DNA from 2 places in the Klebsiella sp. I138 genome. Region 2 is predicted to be linked to the other one. Evidence: riboswitches for the same ligand, from Rfam matches in the RefSeq annotation. Region 2 holds a riboswitch; the other holds the start of a gene.
The links. A riboswitch is a leader RNA that binds a small molecule or an ion and turns the genes downstream of it on or off. The one in region 2 is predicted to bind thiamine pyrophosphate.
Positions count from the first base shown of each region.

Region 1: linked by a shared signal. The riboswitch ahead of ACMYSK_RS06480 (TenA family protein) and the one ahead of thiM (hydroxyethylthiazole kinase) in region 2 are both predicted to bind thiamine pyrophosphate.

Region 1 is NZ_CP180447.1:1,387,044-1,394,324, reverse strand. Features, by position in the region: gene ACMYSK_RS06505 (pyridoxal phosphate-dependent decarboxylase family protein) at 1-769, opposite strand, end outside; gene ACMYSK_RS06500 (diaminobutyrate--2-oxoglutarate transaminase) at 779-2,164, opposite strand; gene ACMYSK_RS06495 (ABC transporter substrate-binding protein) at 2,471-3,406, opposite strand; gene ACMYSK_RS06490 (ABC transporter permease) at 3,439-4,179, opposite strand; gene ACMYSK_RS06485 (ABC transporter ATP-binding protein) at 4,176-4,904, opposite strand; gene ACMYSK_RS06480 (TenA family protein) at 4,901-5,596, opposite strand; TPP riboswitch at 5,661-5,762, opposite strand; gene ACMYSK_RS06475 (BamA/TamA family outer membrane protein) at 6,055-7,182, shown strand; gene ACMYSK_RS06470 (hypothetical protein) at 7,200-7,281, shown strand, end outside.
Region 2 is NZ_CP180447.1:414,827-422,107, forward strand. Features, by position in the region: gene ACMYSK_RS01870 (LysR family transcriptional regulator) at 1-587, shown strand, start outside; gene ACMYSK_RS01875 (universal stress protein) at 571-993, opposite strand; gene ACMYSK_RS01880 (alkyl/aryl-sulfatase) at 1,197-3,173, opposite strand; gene ACMYSK_RS01885 (helix-turn-helix domain-containing protein) at 3,390-4,025, shown strand; TPP riboswitch at 4,161-4,257, shown strand; gene thiM (hydroxyethylthiazole kinase) at 4,293-5,066, shown strand; gene thiD (bifunctional hydroxymethylpyrimidine kinase/phosphomethylpyrimidine kinase) at 5,066-5,866, shown strand; gene ACMYSK_RS01900 (GntR family transcriptional regulator) at 5,908-6,654, shown strand; gene ACMYSK_RS01905 (PfkB family carbohydrate kinase) at 6,628-7,281, opposite strand, start outside.

The DNA.
Region 1 (7,281 bases), 970 kb from region 2:
CCCCCGCATCGGTGGTTCCGGCAGTGGCGACAATCGCCATGATCTGCTCACCGTTAGCCTGAGCTTCGGCGATCTTCGCTTTCAGGTCCGCAACGTCCATCCGCGCGAATTCGTCGGTTTTCACCAGCGTAACGGAACGGTAGCCGAGGCCCATCAGCGCCATATTCTTCTGCACCGAGAAGTGGGCGTTCTCAGAGCACAGCACTTTATACTTGCGCACATCACCCGGCAGACCGTCCTGCTGGATGGAGTGCCCCTGACGGGCGAAGAAGGCATCGCGTGCCAGCATCAGGCCCATCAGGTTGCTTTGAGTGCCGCCGCTGGTGAAGACGCCTGCGTCGCCGGCCGGGTAGCCGACCTGCGCGCGCAGCCATTCAATCAGCTTCATCTCGATGATGGTTGCCGACGGGCTTTGGTCCCAGGAGTCCATGCTCTGGTTAGTCGCATTAATCAGCACTTCCGCCGCCTGGCTGACCACCAGGCTCGGGCAATGCAGATGCGCCACACACTGCGGGTGATGTACCGACAGGCTGTCTTTCAGGAAGTACTCGATCGCACGTTCAATCGCCGCCTGGTTGCCCAGACCCTGTTCGGTGAACTCAAGCGTAATGCGCTCGCGCAGTTCGGCGACGCTTTTCCCTTGATACATCTCAGGCTGCTGCAGCCATTGCGCAACGGCCTGGCTGGTCTGGGCGATCACCTGCTGATAAGCCTCAATACTTTGTGGCGAACCAGCCAGAATCGGATTCAATTTGGACATTGCGGTCACTCGCTCCACTCAGACCGGTTTAACACCGGCGGCCAGCATGGCCTGTTCAAATTTGTCGAGGAAAATTTCCAGCTCGGCGTTGCTGATCAGCAGGGACGGCAGCAGACGCAGTACGCAGCCACCGCGGCCGCCGCGTTCGAGGATCAGGCCGGCTTCGAAACATTTCTTCTGCAACAGGGCAGACAGCGCGCCGTCAGCCGGGTAGCAACCCATATGATCCTGCTCGCCGTTCGGGTTGACTATCTCAATACCGATCATCAGACCGAGACCACGAATATGGCCCATCACCGGGAAACGTTTCTGCATGTCGGCCAGTTTGCCTTTCAGCCACTCGCCCTGTGCCGCAACTTTGCCTGCAATGTCGTTATCTTTCAGATGACGCAGCGTGGTCAACCCGGTGGCCATCGCCAGCTGGTTACCACGGAAGGTACCGGTATGGTGGCCCGGTTCCCAGGCGTCAAACTGCTTCTTGATACCCAGAACGGCCAGCGGCAGACCGCCACCGACGGCTTTCGACATCACGATGATGTCCGGCTCGATCCCGGCGTGTTCAAAGGCAAACAGCTTGCCGGTACGGGCAAAGCCCGCCTGAACTTCGTCGATGATCAGCAGAATGCCGTGTTCCTGGGTGACTTTACGAATGCGCTGGAGCCACTCAACCGGAGCCGGGTTCACGCCGCCTTCACCCTGAACGGCTTCAAGGATGACCGCCGCAGGTTTACGCACGCCGCTTTCCACGTCGTTGATCAGGTTTTCGAAGTAGTAGGTCAGCGCTTTCACGCCCGCTTCACCGCCGATACCCAGCGGGCAGCGGTACTGATGCGGATACGGCATAAACTGCACTTCAGGCATCATGCCGTTGACGGCTTCTTTCGGTGACAGGTTCCCGGTCACTGACAGCGCGCCGTGGGTCATGCCGTGGTAGCCGCCGGAGAAGCTGATAACCGAAGAACGACCGGTGTATTTTTTCGCCAGCTTCAGGGCCGCTTCTACGGCGTCAGCGCCGGACGGGCCGGTGAACTGCAGGCAGTATTCTTTGCCTTCTCCCGGCAGTAACGAGAGCAGGTATTCAGAAAAGCGATCTTTTAACGGGGTGGTCAGATCGAGAGTATGTAACGGCAAGCCGCTGGTAATGACACTTTGGATGCTTTGCAGCACATCAGGGTGGTTATGACCAAGAGCAAGGGTACCCGCGCCGGCAAGGCAATCAAGGTACTGCTTGTTATCCGCATCGGTTAACCACACGCCTTCCGCTTTTGTGATGGCCAGCGGCAGCTTACGTGGGTAACTCCTGACGTTCGATTCGAATTCAGCCTGACGGGCCAAAAAGGTTTCGTTGTTAGCGTCCAATAAATCTGCACTTAAAGTATCAATACGGACTTTATCCGTCATCATATCACTCCCACAACCAGCGTTGCGGTTGAACACTGGTTGAATAATTGGTTTAAGAAAATGAATCGCCATTCATAAAGCGCGCACAATATATGGCTTTTTAAATCGTCATTCAATGTTTTATTTATTGAGGTATTTTTACGTTATTTTTACATTACGAAAATCAATGGTAACGCATTGATTTAGATGATTTAATTTAAGTGTTATAAAACCATTAAAAGTGTAATTCTTAGTGAGTGAAAGTGCCGGGGTTTATTACCGTTTCGCTGAGTTAGCTGACGGAAATACTTCCGTCAGCTGTATGGTTACTCAATCCAGTTCGACCGCATATTGCGTTAAAGGTGTGATCTTTTTAACCAACTTGTTGTTATATAAAAACTGTTCGTAAGCCTCGTAGCGGGCTTTATCCAGCGCCGCCGGATTACGGGCAAACAGGGGTTCGGTTTGCTGCCAGGCCTGCTTGTTCAGCTCGGTATTCAGCTCCGGGTGAGCGGCGGCAAATGCCTGCCAGGTTTCCTGCGGATGGGCGTGCAGGTAGGCCACGCCTTTTTGCAGGGCCACGAGGAATTTTTTGATTTTAGCGGCATGAATTTGCTCACGATTTGCCACAATGACCAGCTCATCGTAAGCCGGCACGCCGAAATCTTCGACGTTCATCACCTGCGGGTCTTTACCCTGCAATTTTAGCTCCAGAGCTTCGATATTACGGTAGCCGCCAATCACCGCATCAACCTGACCGGCCAGCAGGGCGCTGGTTAGCTGGAAATTGACGTTAATCAGCGTGATGCTTTGCGGATCGATATGGGCGTTTGTCGCCATCGTTGCCAGCGTGGCCTGCTCGATACCGCTCACCGAGTAGCCGACTTTTTTGCCTTTCAGGTCGGCAGGGGTTTTGATGCTTTTATCCAGGGCGATCACGGTGTTCAACGGGGAGTTAATCAACGTACCGACCCGCACCAGCGGCAGGCCCTCATCGGCGAAAAAATGCACCTGTGGCTGATAGGTGATGGCCAGATCCGCCTGACCGGCTGCCACCAGACGCGGCGGCAGCGCCGGGTCAGACGGCGGGACTATTTTGACGTCCAGTCCTTGCTCTTTAAAGGCGCCAATCTGCTCTGCAACCATAATCGGGGCATGGTCCGGGTTAATGTACCAGTCCAGCACCAGCGTCAGCTTCTCGTTGGCGATAGCCTGACCGCTAAGCAGTGCGGTGATGGCCATCCCGGCGAAAATAGATTTGCTCATGGGTATTCCTTCATCGTTGTCCGTGTGGGTCATTATTCCGGCGTCCAGTTGATCAGCCGGTGTAAGAAAGCATCCACCGCCAGCCATAGCAGGATGGTCAGCAGCACTAAAATAAACAGCGCGGCAAAGCAGACATCGGTTTGCATGCGCGCGTTGGCATTGAGCATGACGTAGCCCAGACCTTCGGCCGAACCGACCCATTCACCGATAATCGCGCCGATGGGCGCCACGGCAGCCGCCATCCGCAGCCCGGAACCGAGCGCCGGCAGGGCGGCCATCAGGCGGACGTGACGCAGCTGTGCGCCAGACGAGGCGCCCATCGTGCGCGCCAGGTCGAGATAGTCATGGTTGACCCGGCGCAGGCCGTCAAAAAAGGCGGAGGTGACGGGAAAGAAGATAACCAGTACCGCCATCATCACTTTGGCGCTCATCCCGAAGCCGAACCACAGCACCAGCAGCGGGGCGAGGGCGAAAACCGGAATGGCCTGGCTGGTCAGTACCAGCGGCATCAGCCAGCGCTGTAGCCGTGGCGACATAATCATGCTCAGTGCTAATACCACCCCGAGCAGAACGCCGAGCGCCAGGCCGCTGAGGATCTCGCTTAACGTGACCAACGTGTGCCACCCCAGCCAGCTGCGGTTGACCCACAGGGCGTTAGCCACCGCCGACGGCGACGGCAGCAGGAACGCGGGGATGCCGCTGCGGCTGGCCAGCCACCAGAGCAGCAGCAGGCCACAGAACACCACGCCGCCGCGTAATAGTTTTCCTCTCATCCGTTGGCCCTCATCAGCTGTTGCAGCAGCTCGGCCTGACTATGCAGCAGGGCCGGATCGTCCGGTGCCCGCGGCGGTATCCCCGCCAGATGGTGCGAATCATCAATGCCGCCGGGCGGTGGCGAGAGCACCAGCAGACGATGGCTAAGCCGACAGGCTTCCATCGGATCGTGGGTAATCAGCACCACGGTACGCCGGGTCAGCAGTTCCGCCGCCAGCGTCTGGATACGGGTGCGGGTAATGGTGTCCAGCGCCGAGAAAGGTTCATCCATTAAGACGATCGGGCGATCTTCATACAGAGTGCGCGCCAGAGCGGCCCGCTGACGCATGCCGCCAGAGAGCGATGCCGGACGCTCGTTGGCGCACTGGCCGAGCCCCACCTGGTCTAATAAGGTCGCCACCCGCTGACGATCGACGCGTTCTCCGCGCAGACGAGCGCCGAGGGCAACGTTGTCCTGCACGCTCAGCCACGGATAGAGCAGGTCTTTTTGCCCCATCCACGCCAGGCGATGCCCCAGCGGCTGGCCGTCGCTGGCATAAACCTGGCCGCGGGTCGGGGCGGCCAGCCCGGCGATGATCCGCAGCAGGCTGGTTTTGCCGGCTCCGCTGGCACCCAGCAGCGAAATCCACTGTCCTCCGGGGATCTCAAACGACAGATTGTCGAATATGACCCGCGAACCGAAGCTCAGGCCTAAGTCCCGCACCTGAATCGTCGGGGCAATCACGCCGTAACCGCCGTGACGGCATTCAGTCCCATTTGCCAGAAGTTGGCTTCCAGACGGGTGGCGGTAGTGAAGATCGAACTCAACTCGGCGAGACGTGACTGCGCACCGCGCTGCTGCCAGATATTTTCGAGCAGGCCGATTGCCGCGTTGACGCCGTCGAGATAACCCGCGTCGCCGTAGTTACGGATCCAGGAAGCATATGGGTTATTTTCGAACCGGGTAGCCGGGTCGTTGAGCAGCCCGAGGCCGATTTCCGCGTAGCCCGCGACGCAGGGCATCAGCGCCACCAGCAGGTCCAGCGCATCCCCGGAATGACCGATATCCAGCACATAGCGGGTGTAGTTTACCGTCTCAGGCGCTTCGCTTTCGGCGGCCATCGTGGCTTCATCCAGCCCCCAGCCGGCACAGTAGCCGACGTGCAGCGGCAGTTCGCCAAGGATTGCGTTCATTGACGCGGCCGCGGCGCGCATCTCCGGGAGCGTACGCAGTTTGCTGACTAACAGGGCATAGCTGCGGGCAAAGTGGATCAGGAACAGGTAGTCCTGAGTCAGATAGCGCTGGAAGGCGCATTCGGGCAAGGTTCCGTCGGCGAGCTGGCGAAGAAAAGGATGGGCAACGTACTGTTCCCAGTCGTGTCCCGCCTGCTGGCGCAGACGACCATAAATACCCTGGGTGAAGACGGGAAGAATCACAGGACCTCCTGATAAAAGGGAGATCCGGGCGTGCGGAAGTATGAACAGGCAATGGCGGTAACTGGCAAAATTGCCGACCCGTCCCTTCGCTGGCATGACCCAGATCAGGTTCAAAGGGTTCGGCTTACGCCATCTCAGCCCTCACGGGACACCCCTCGGTTGCGCAATGTTATACGGCATTCACTTTTTGATTACAATCCCGCAGGGAGGCGATTTAAGCCACACATAGGTGACGCTGTCACTTATTTTTGGCAGGAAAATTCACCGCACAAGCAGAATGCGCACGGTTTTTATTAGCAATGTATGCGCTTAAGGCGGGCTATTTTGTCCAAAATTAAAGAAAACCTCTGGCCGAAAATTGGTAGTTCATGGCGCCATAGGATATATTTTCATTACCTGAAACCCATTATTCTTCAGCCACCTGGGCGTTCAGAACCCATCACGGCCCCGGAGAGTGCATGAAGTTTTCGCTATCGACCTTATTGCTGGCGCTCATCGTGCCGCTTTCCTTTCCTGCGGCGGCCGCCGATCTGTTCGATCCGGAAGATGGCATGCTGGATATGAGCCATTATCTCCAGGATAACCAGTATGGATTTCTTCCGGTACCGCTGGTCATCACGGAGCCGGCGGTGGGCTACGGCGGGGGGCTGTTTGGCCTCTTTTTGCACGGTAAAGGCACGCGTGATGGCGATAATTTCATTCCGCCGCCAATCACTGCTTTTGGTGGTGGTGGGACGCAAAACGGCACCTGGTTTGTTGGCGGCGGCCATCGGCATACCTGGAAGAACGACCATATCCGCTATCTGGTGATGCTGGGTTACGCCAATATTAAACTGGATATCTATTCTGACGGCCTCAGCAACCTGAATAAAAATACGGCGATTCACTCGCAGACCCGGGGCTATGGCGGTCTGCAAAAACTGTTGTTCCGCATTGGCGACACGCCGGTATTTGTCGGCGCCTCGCAGGTTTATGCAAAAACCGATATTTCTGCCGATAACCCGGTGGTCAATCGGATCTGGCAGCAGGTACTGGGGCAGGAAAGTGCATCTTCGGCGCTGGGGGTGGTGGCTGAATATGACACTACGGATAATTTTTTCTATCCTAAGAAGGGGTTATCGGTACAGAGCGAGTATCGATTTTATCGTTCATTGCTGGGCGGCGACTATCATTACGATCAGTTCTCTTTAGATGGGAAATACTTTATCCCACTGAGCCGCACGCTGACGCTCGCCGTAGCCGGCAACTATCAGTCGCTAACTCATCATGATAAGCGTCTGACGCCGATGGCTCGCCCTTATATCGAATTACGCGGGATTTCGCGTTATCGCTATCAAGGGGATTACGTGAGTACCGCACAAACTCAGCTAGCCTGGGAGTTTCAGCCGCGTTGGATCCTGCAAGGTTTCGTCGGCATTGGCAGTGCAGCAGACGAAGCACATTCATTGTGGGAGCAAACGGAAGTGGCGTGGGGGACAGGGTTTCGCTACCTGATAGCGCGCCAGTATGGGTTACATACGGGGATTGATATCGCCTTCAGCGAACACGAGCAGGCGGTCTATTTTAATGTGGGTTCCGGACTTTAAGGTCAAATGAGAAAAAAATGAGATGGACTAAAACCGTAATTATGTTGTTGTTAACGTCGGGTACCGCCTGGGGGGCCAGCACAACCGACAGTTCCGACA
Region 2 (7,281 bases):
TCCTGCCCCAGGTCCTGGCGCAGACCTTTCCCCGACTGCGGGTGGAATTCCACGACCAGACCAACGATGCGCTGGTGCGTGAGCTGGAAAGCGGGAAGATTGATTTCGGCATCGGCGCCATCGACAGCTCGTTACCGGCTACGCTACAGGTCTATCCGCTGCGTGAAGACCCGTTTGTGGCGGTACTGCACGGCGATGATCCGCTGGCTGACCAGCCGCACCTGCCGTGGAAGCTCCTGGCCGGGCGCGATATTGCGGTATTCTCGAAAGGAAATATTCAGCGCCTCGTTGGAGCGCTGGCGGAAAGCCATCGCCTGACGCTGAATACGCGTTATCAGGTGGATTATATTGAAACGCTGTATGGTCTGGTGCGCTCGCGGCTGGCGATTGCCATCCTGCCTGAGCTGTATACCACCCATCTGCAGGACCCGGCGTTGAAGATCGCGCACCTCCAGCAGCCAGCGCTGGCGCGTACCGTTGCGTTAATGCGCGGACCACAGCCGCTGCCGCCGCTGATTGAGCAGTGCTTTTCTCTGCTGCTCAATTCACTACGCGAATCGGCCGCGCGGCTCAGGGCAGATGCTTGATCAGCACGTCGATCGTCAGATGATTAATATACTCCAGCGAATGGGACGCTATGACCCCCAGTAGACGGTTATGATGCCCGGCGATAATCAGATCAATACCCCGCTGGTTGACGCAGGCTTCGACATCTTCGAAGCGGCGGGTGGTGACCAGCGACAGAGTTTGTACGGGCAGTGAGACGCTGGCCGCCAGCTCATTAAGCAGCACTTTCGCCTGAATCACCTCTTGAGAGACGTCATCATCGAGCAGGCTATCGGAGACGTAATTCAGCGCCCGATAGTCGGTGCTGATATGCGCAAGCGTGATGCGCATAGCGCTCTCTTCCGCCATTCTGGCCGCATGCTGTAGCAGTGGAATACCGTCCTGGCTGCTGTTAATCAGTACCAGGGCATGGTGATAAACGGGCATAGCCGTACCTCGACGAGTGGTGTCACCGGGAAGGTAGCTCCCTGATGTTCATTTTGTGCCCGCCGCGGTGGGAATGCAAATGGCGCGATGTGCATCGCGCGGTCCGCCGTCTGGCGAAGCGTCACCGGGGAGGCACGGTGGAAAAAGGTAAAAAAATACCCCACAGCCGAAGGCTGCGGGGCAGGGCAGGATTGCCGGGGAGATTACGGTGTGACGATGTTGAACCAGAACTCAAACTTGTCCATGTAGCTCAGCATTTCGTCCAGCTTCGCGCCATTACCGGTAATTTTCACGTCGCCTTTCTCTTCAGCCTGCTTCAGGGTTTCCTGCTTCAGGATGATTTTGTTTAACGTGTCGCGGTTCAGCGTGATGTTGGCATCGGCGTCTTTCGCTACCACGTTGGCGGTGTGGTTGAGCACGCCGTTTTCCAGCTCCAGCTTATACTTCCCGCCGTCTTTCCCGAGATCGATATTGAAGACCGCTTTTGCATTGCCGGCCTTCACGCCGTCAATATGCACGCCCAGATAATCGAAGAACATCTCCGGCGTCATCGCCCGCACCGTATCCGGGCTGGCGGTGTTTGGCGTAGGCAGCTTCTGCACGCCGTTACGCAGTTCCTGCGCGCCGGTCAGGTAGAAGTTACGCCACGGACCGGATTCGGCCTGGTAGCCCATCTGCTCCAGCGCATCAGCCTCCAGGTTACGTGCTTCCTGGTTTTTCGGGTCAGCAAAGACCACTTTGCTGGTGACCTGCGCGACCCAGCGGTAGTTACCCTGGCTGTAATCTTCTTTGGCTTTTTTCAGCACGTTGCTCGCGCCACCCATATATTCGACAAACTTCTTCGCCGCCTGCTCCGGTGCCAGCTCGTCGAGGGTTGCCGGGTTGCCATCGAACCAGCCGAGATAGAACACGTAGGTGGCTTTCACATCATGACTCACCGAGCCATAGTAGCCGCGGCTTGCCCACTGTTTCTCCAGCGATGGCGGCAGCGTAAAGTTAGCCGCGATTTCATCGCGGGTCAGACCTTCGTTGGCCATACGCAGCGTCTGGTCATTGATGTAACGGTACATATCACGCTGACCTTTCATCAGCTTCACAATGTTGTCGTTACCCCAGGTTGGCCAGTGGTGCTGGGCAATAATAACTTCAGCATCGCTGCCCCAGCGGTCGATAGCGGCGTTGATGTATTTCGACCAGGCCAGCGGATCGCGGATTTTTGCGCCGCGCAGCGAGTAGGTATTGTGCAGCGTGTGGGTCACGTCTTCCGCTGCCTCAATCATTTTCTTCTCTTTGACGTACCACAGCATTTCGGACGGAGCCTCGGAGCCCGGCGCCATCATGAAGTCGTAGGTCAGGCCATCGATCACTTCTTCCTGGCCGGTATGCGTAATGTAGTTGGTCGGCTGTAGCAGCGTCACGGTACCGGCGGAGGTGGTGGTGCCCAGCCCGGCACCGACCTGGCCTTTGGCATCAGGTTTGAGCAGGTTGCCGTACATGTAGCTGGCGCGACGGCTCATGGCGTTACCGGCCATAATATTTTCGGAAACCGCTTCTTCCATAAATCCGGCCGGAGCGTAGATTTTCACTTTGCCTGACTTCACATCCGCTTCATCAACCACGCCGCGGATACCGCCGTAGTGGTCAACGTGGCTATGGGTAAACAGGACCGCGACGACCGGTTTTTTGCCACGGTTTTTGAAATACAGTTCCAGGCCTTCTTTGGCCGGTTCTGCGGACAGCAGCGGGTCAATAATCGTGATCCCTTTCTCGCCTTCCACGATAGTCATGTTGGAAAGGTCAAGGTTACGAATCTGGTAAACGCCGTCGGTCACTTTATACAGGCCGCTGATGTTAATCAGCTGCGACTGACGCCACAGGCTCGGGTTAACGGTTGCCGGAGCTTTTTCGCCTTCTTTGATGAAGTCGTACTTCGCCGGGTTCCAGATAACGTTACCCTGTTCGCCTTTAATGACTTCCTGGGGCAGAGCGGCGACAAAGCCTTTATGCGCATTTTCAAAGTCGGTTTTATCGGCAAACGGCAGCTTGTTATACAGTGCGTTATTTGCCTGCTGGGTGGCTTCGGTTGCCTCTTTCGGCATAATCTGCGCGAAAGCTGAAACGGACAGCGAAGTTAAAACACCGGCCAGCGCCAGATGTTTTGCGATCTGATTTAATTTCATTGAAGGGCCTCTTGGATAATTTTCGTCGGGCTCAAAGAATAATGTTGAAACGACGAAAGCAAATCTGGAGTAATTGCTGACCATTGTAAGGGAATCTTATGAGTGCGATAGTCCCATATGGGACTGGCCATCAATCAAAATGAAACCGCCGGGAATGAGCATGATGTTCGCTGCTATACTAAAGCCGACAGCAAAAGGCGTGAGAAGGGGAAGTGCGTGAATTTTCAGGAAATACATAGCTATTATCAAACGCTAAAAATAGACACCTATCTGGCGGGAATTACCGAGGAAGGTGAAACGCTATCCGTGTCGATAAATAAAAAATTAGAATTAAAGGCCGGATATATTTATTTTTGTATCGACGGTTCTTTATCGATGGTTATGCCCGATAACGGGCTGATTGTAGGGAATACAATTGAACATATGCCGGTCGGTTTGCTGGAAAGATATTGTCCATTAGCGAAATTTGAATATAGCGCGGTAACCGCGGTGGAGCTTATCAAAATAACGTATGAGGCGTTCGACCGTATTTTTATACAAAACAGCCCGCAGCGCGTTCAGGAGCTGGCGACCATCATGGCGTATATGACCATCTTCACCATCGATCTGCACCATGAACGGCGGCAGCTCACCAGCTATCAGACTATCCGGCCGATGTTGTTTCGCTATCTCTACCGTCAGCAAGCGCACAAAGGTGAAAATGAAGGACTGGCGCTGTTTATCATTAAGCGAACGAACCTGTCGCGCACGCACGTTTTCCGGGTGCTGGCCGATCTGAAAGCCGGGGGCTACATCACGATGGTAAGAGGCAAACTGGTCTCCATCGACCGGCCACTGCCGGAAGAATATTAGGGTGGCTGCCGGGGTGGCGTTTTCTGCTGGATCGGTGACGATGTGGCAGCGTATTTTCGAAAGCGCGCCCGACATCAGGTGCTTGCGTCAGGCGTCGGCTTACCGTAACCTGCCTGCCGAGAAGATAGATATCTTCTCGATGACTCGGGGTGCCCTTCTGCGTGAAGGCTGAGAAAAACCCGTACCACCTGATCTGGATAATGCCAGCGTAGGGAAGTCAGAGACCCATTGGGTCGTTGCTTCTTCACCGCCTGGCTGGAGCAAACGATGCAAGCTGAGCCTCTCAATCCCGCGCACATAGCGCATCTGCAACATCTCTTTCGCCGTCATTCTCCCCTTGTTCACTGTATGACCAATGATGTGGTACAGACCTTTACTGCTAACGTACTGCTGGCGATCGGCGCCTCTCCGGCGATGGTGATTGACCCGCAGGAAGCGAGCCAGTTTGCGGCCATTGCCGATGCATTGCTGATTAACGTCGGAACCCTGACCATCGAGCGCGCAGAGGCTATGCGTGCCGCGGCGCTCAGTGCGCAAAGCGCGGGTAAGCCGTGGGCGCTGGATCCGGTGGCCGTCGGAGCGTTAACGTTGCGTAGCGAATTTTGCCATGAGCTGCTGAGCCTGCACCCGGCCGCCATTCGCGGCAACGCTTCCGAGATTATGGCGCTGGCGGGAATGAGCGCCGGTGGGCGCGGCGTGGACACCACCGATACCGCCGCCGCGGCGCTGCCTGCCGCTCAGGCGCTGGCGCGACAGATCAATACCATCGTCGCGGTAACCGGCGAAGTGGATTACATCACCGACGGGCAGCGCACGCGTACGGTCAGCGGCGGGGATGTCCTGATGACGCGGGTGGTGGGTACCGGCTGTGCGCTCTCTGCCGTGGTGGCGGCCAGTACCGCGATGCCCGGCGACCGCCTTGAAAACGTTGCGGCGGCCTGCGGCCTGATGAAACAGGCGGGAGGCGCGGCAGCGCTCGGCAGAGGTCCGGGCAGTTTTACTCCGGCGTTTCTTGACGCGCTGTACGGGGAGAACAAATGATGAAACGAATTAATGCGCTGACCATTGCCGGCACCGACCCCAGCGGCGGTGCGGGGATCCAGGCCGACCTGAAAACCTTCTCTGCGCTGGGAGCCTATGGCTGCTCGGTGATCACTGCGCTGGTGGCGCAAAATACTCGTGGCGTGCAGTCGGTCTATCGTATCGATCCTGATTTTGTTGCCGCGCAGCTGGATTCAGTATTCAGCGACGTCCGTATCGATACGACGAAAATTGGCATGCTGGCAGAAACGGATATCGTCGAAGCCGTGGCGGAACGTTTAGCGCGCTATCAGATAGAGAACGTCGTCCTGGATACGGTCATGCTGGCGAAAAGTGGCGATCCGCTGCTCTCGGCTTCAGCGGTGGAGACCTTACGCACCCGGCTCCTGCCGCGGGTTTCGCTGATCACACCGAATCTGCCGGAAGCGGCGGCGCTGCTGGATGCACCGCATGCGCAAAGTGAAAAAGAGATGCTCGAACAGGGGCGGGCGCTGCTGGCGATGGGCTGTGGCGCGGTGCTGATGAAAGGCGGTCATCTCGATAACGCGGAAAGCCCGGACTGGTTGTTTACCCGCGAAGGCGAACAGCGGTTTACCGCACCGCGCGTCCAGACTAAAAATACCCACGGTACCGGATGTACGCTCTCTGCGGCGCTGGCGGCCCTGCGCCCGCGCTATAGCGACTGGGGACAGACGGTGGCCGAGGCGAAAGGCTGGCTCTCTGCGGCGCTGGCGCAGGCGGATTCGCTGGAGGTGGGCCACGGTATTGGACCGGTTCACCATTTCCACGCGTGGTGGTAAGCCTGATATACTGGCGTGAGAATTCTGCCAGGAAAAGATAAATGGAACAGGCGCATACCCGGTTAATTACCCAGCTTGTTGAACGGATTGCGGCAGCGGATAACGCGCCGCTCTATCTGAAGTTTGCCGACACGATCAAGGATGCCGTGCGCAGCGGCTGGCTGGAAAATGGCAATATTCTTCCCGGTGAACGCGATCTCAGCCAGCTCACCGGCGTGTCGCGTATTACCGTACGCAAAGCGCTCCAGCTGCTGGAAGATGAAGGCGTGGTGACCCGTTCGCGCGGTTACGGGACGCAAATCAACAACATCTTCGAGTATTCCCTGAAAGAAGCTCGCGGCTTTACCCAGCAGGTGGTTTTGCGCGGTAAGAAGCCGGATACGCTGTGGGTGAACAAGCGTATTGTCAAATGTCCGGAAGAAGTTGCCCAGCAGCTGGCAATCGCGGCGGGCAGCGAAGTGTTTATGCTCAAGCGCATTCGGTATGTTGATGAGGACGCCGTGTCGCTTGAAGAGTCCTGGGTGCCTGCACATCTGATTCATGATGTGGATGCGATCAGCGTCTCGCTGTACGACTACTTCCGCAGCCAGCAGATCCTGCCGCAGCGAACCCGCTCACGCGTCAGCGCCCGGATGCCGGACGCCGAATTCCAGGCGCATATTAAGATGGACAGTGCTATCCCGGTGCTGGTGATCAAACAGGTGGCCCTCGATCAGCACCAGCACCCCATCGAATACAGCATCAGCTACTGCCGTAGCGACCTATACGTTTTTGTGTGCGAGGAGTAGCGCTTCGCGGTCCGGGGCGCAATCGCCGCCCCGATGGCCCACGACCCAGGCGGCAACGGCGTTCCCCAGCGTAACCGCCTCTCCCAGGCTCCAGCCAGCGGCCAGCCCGGCAAGCGTCCCGCCGGCGTGGCTGTCACCCGCGCCAATCGTATCAACCACCGTGGTCGGGAAAGGGGCGGCGAGGCCGCTTTCCTGCGGGCTGAAATACCAGGCGCCTTCTTTATCCAGACGCACAATCAGCGGTGCGGCATATTTATTCAGCCAGGCGGCGCCAAATTCGCTGACCTGGGGAGAAAACCCATTGGCATCGGCCGCGATCGCGGCTTCCTGCCGGTTGACGGAGACCAGCGGCTTAAGGGCCATCAGGCGCGTCATCAGCGCTTCGGGAATATCGGCAATCCGCGGGCCAAAGTCGATAAACGCGCTGACCCCGGACTGCCGCTCCAGCCAGGCCACCAGTCGTTCACCGCTGGCGGATGCCAGCTGATAACCGGAAAGGTAGACCAGACTGCCGGGCGGTGAGTACAGCGGTTTGAGCCACGCGTCGCACCATTGGTTTTCCACGCCGCTGAAGGACATAAAGGTCCGTTCGCCGTCTGGCTCAACCAGCGCCAGGCACCAGCCATT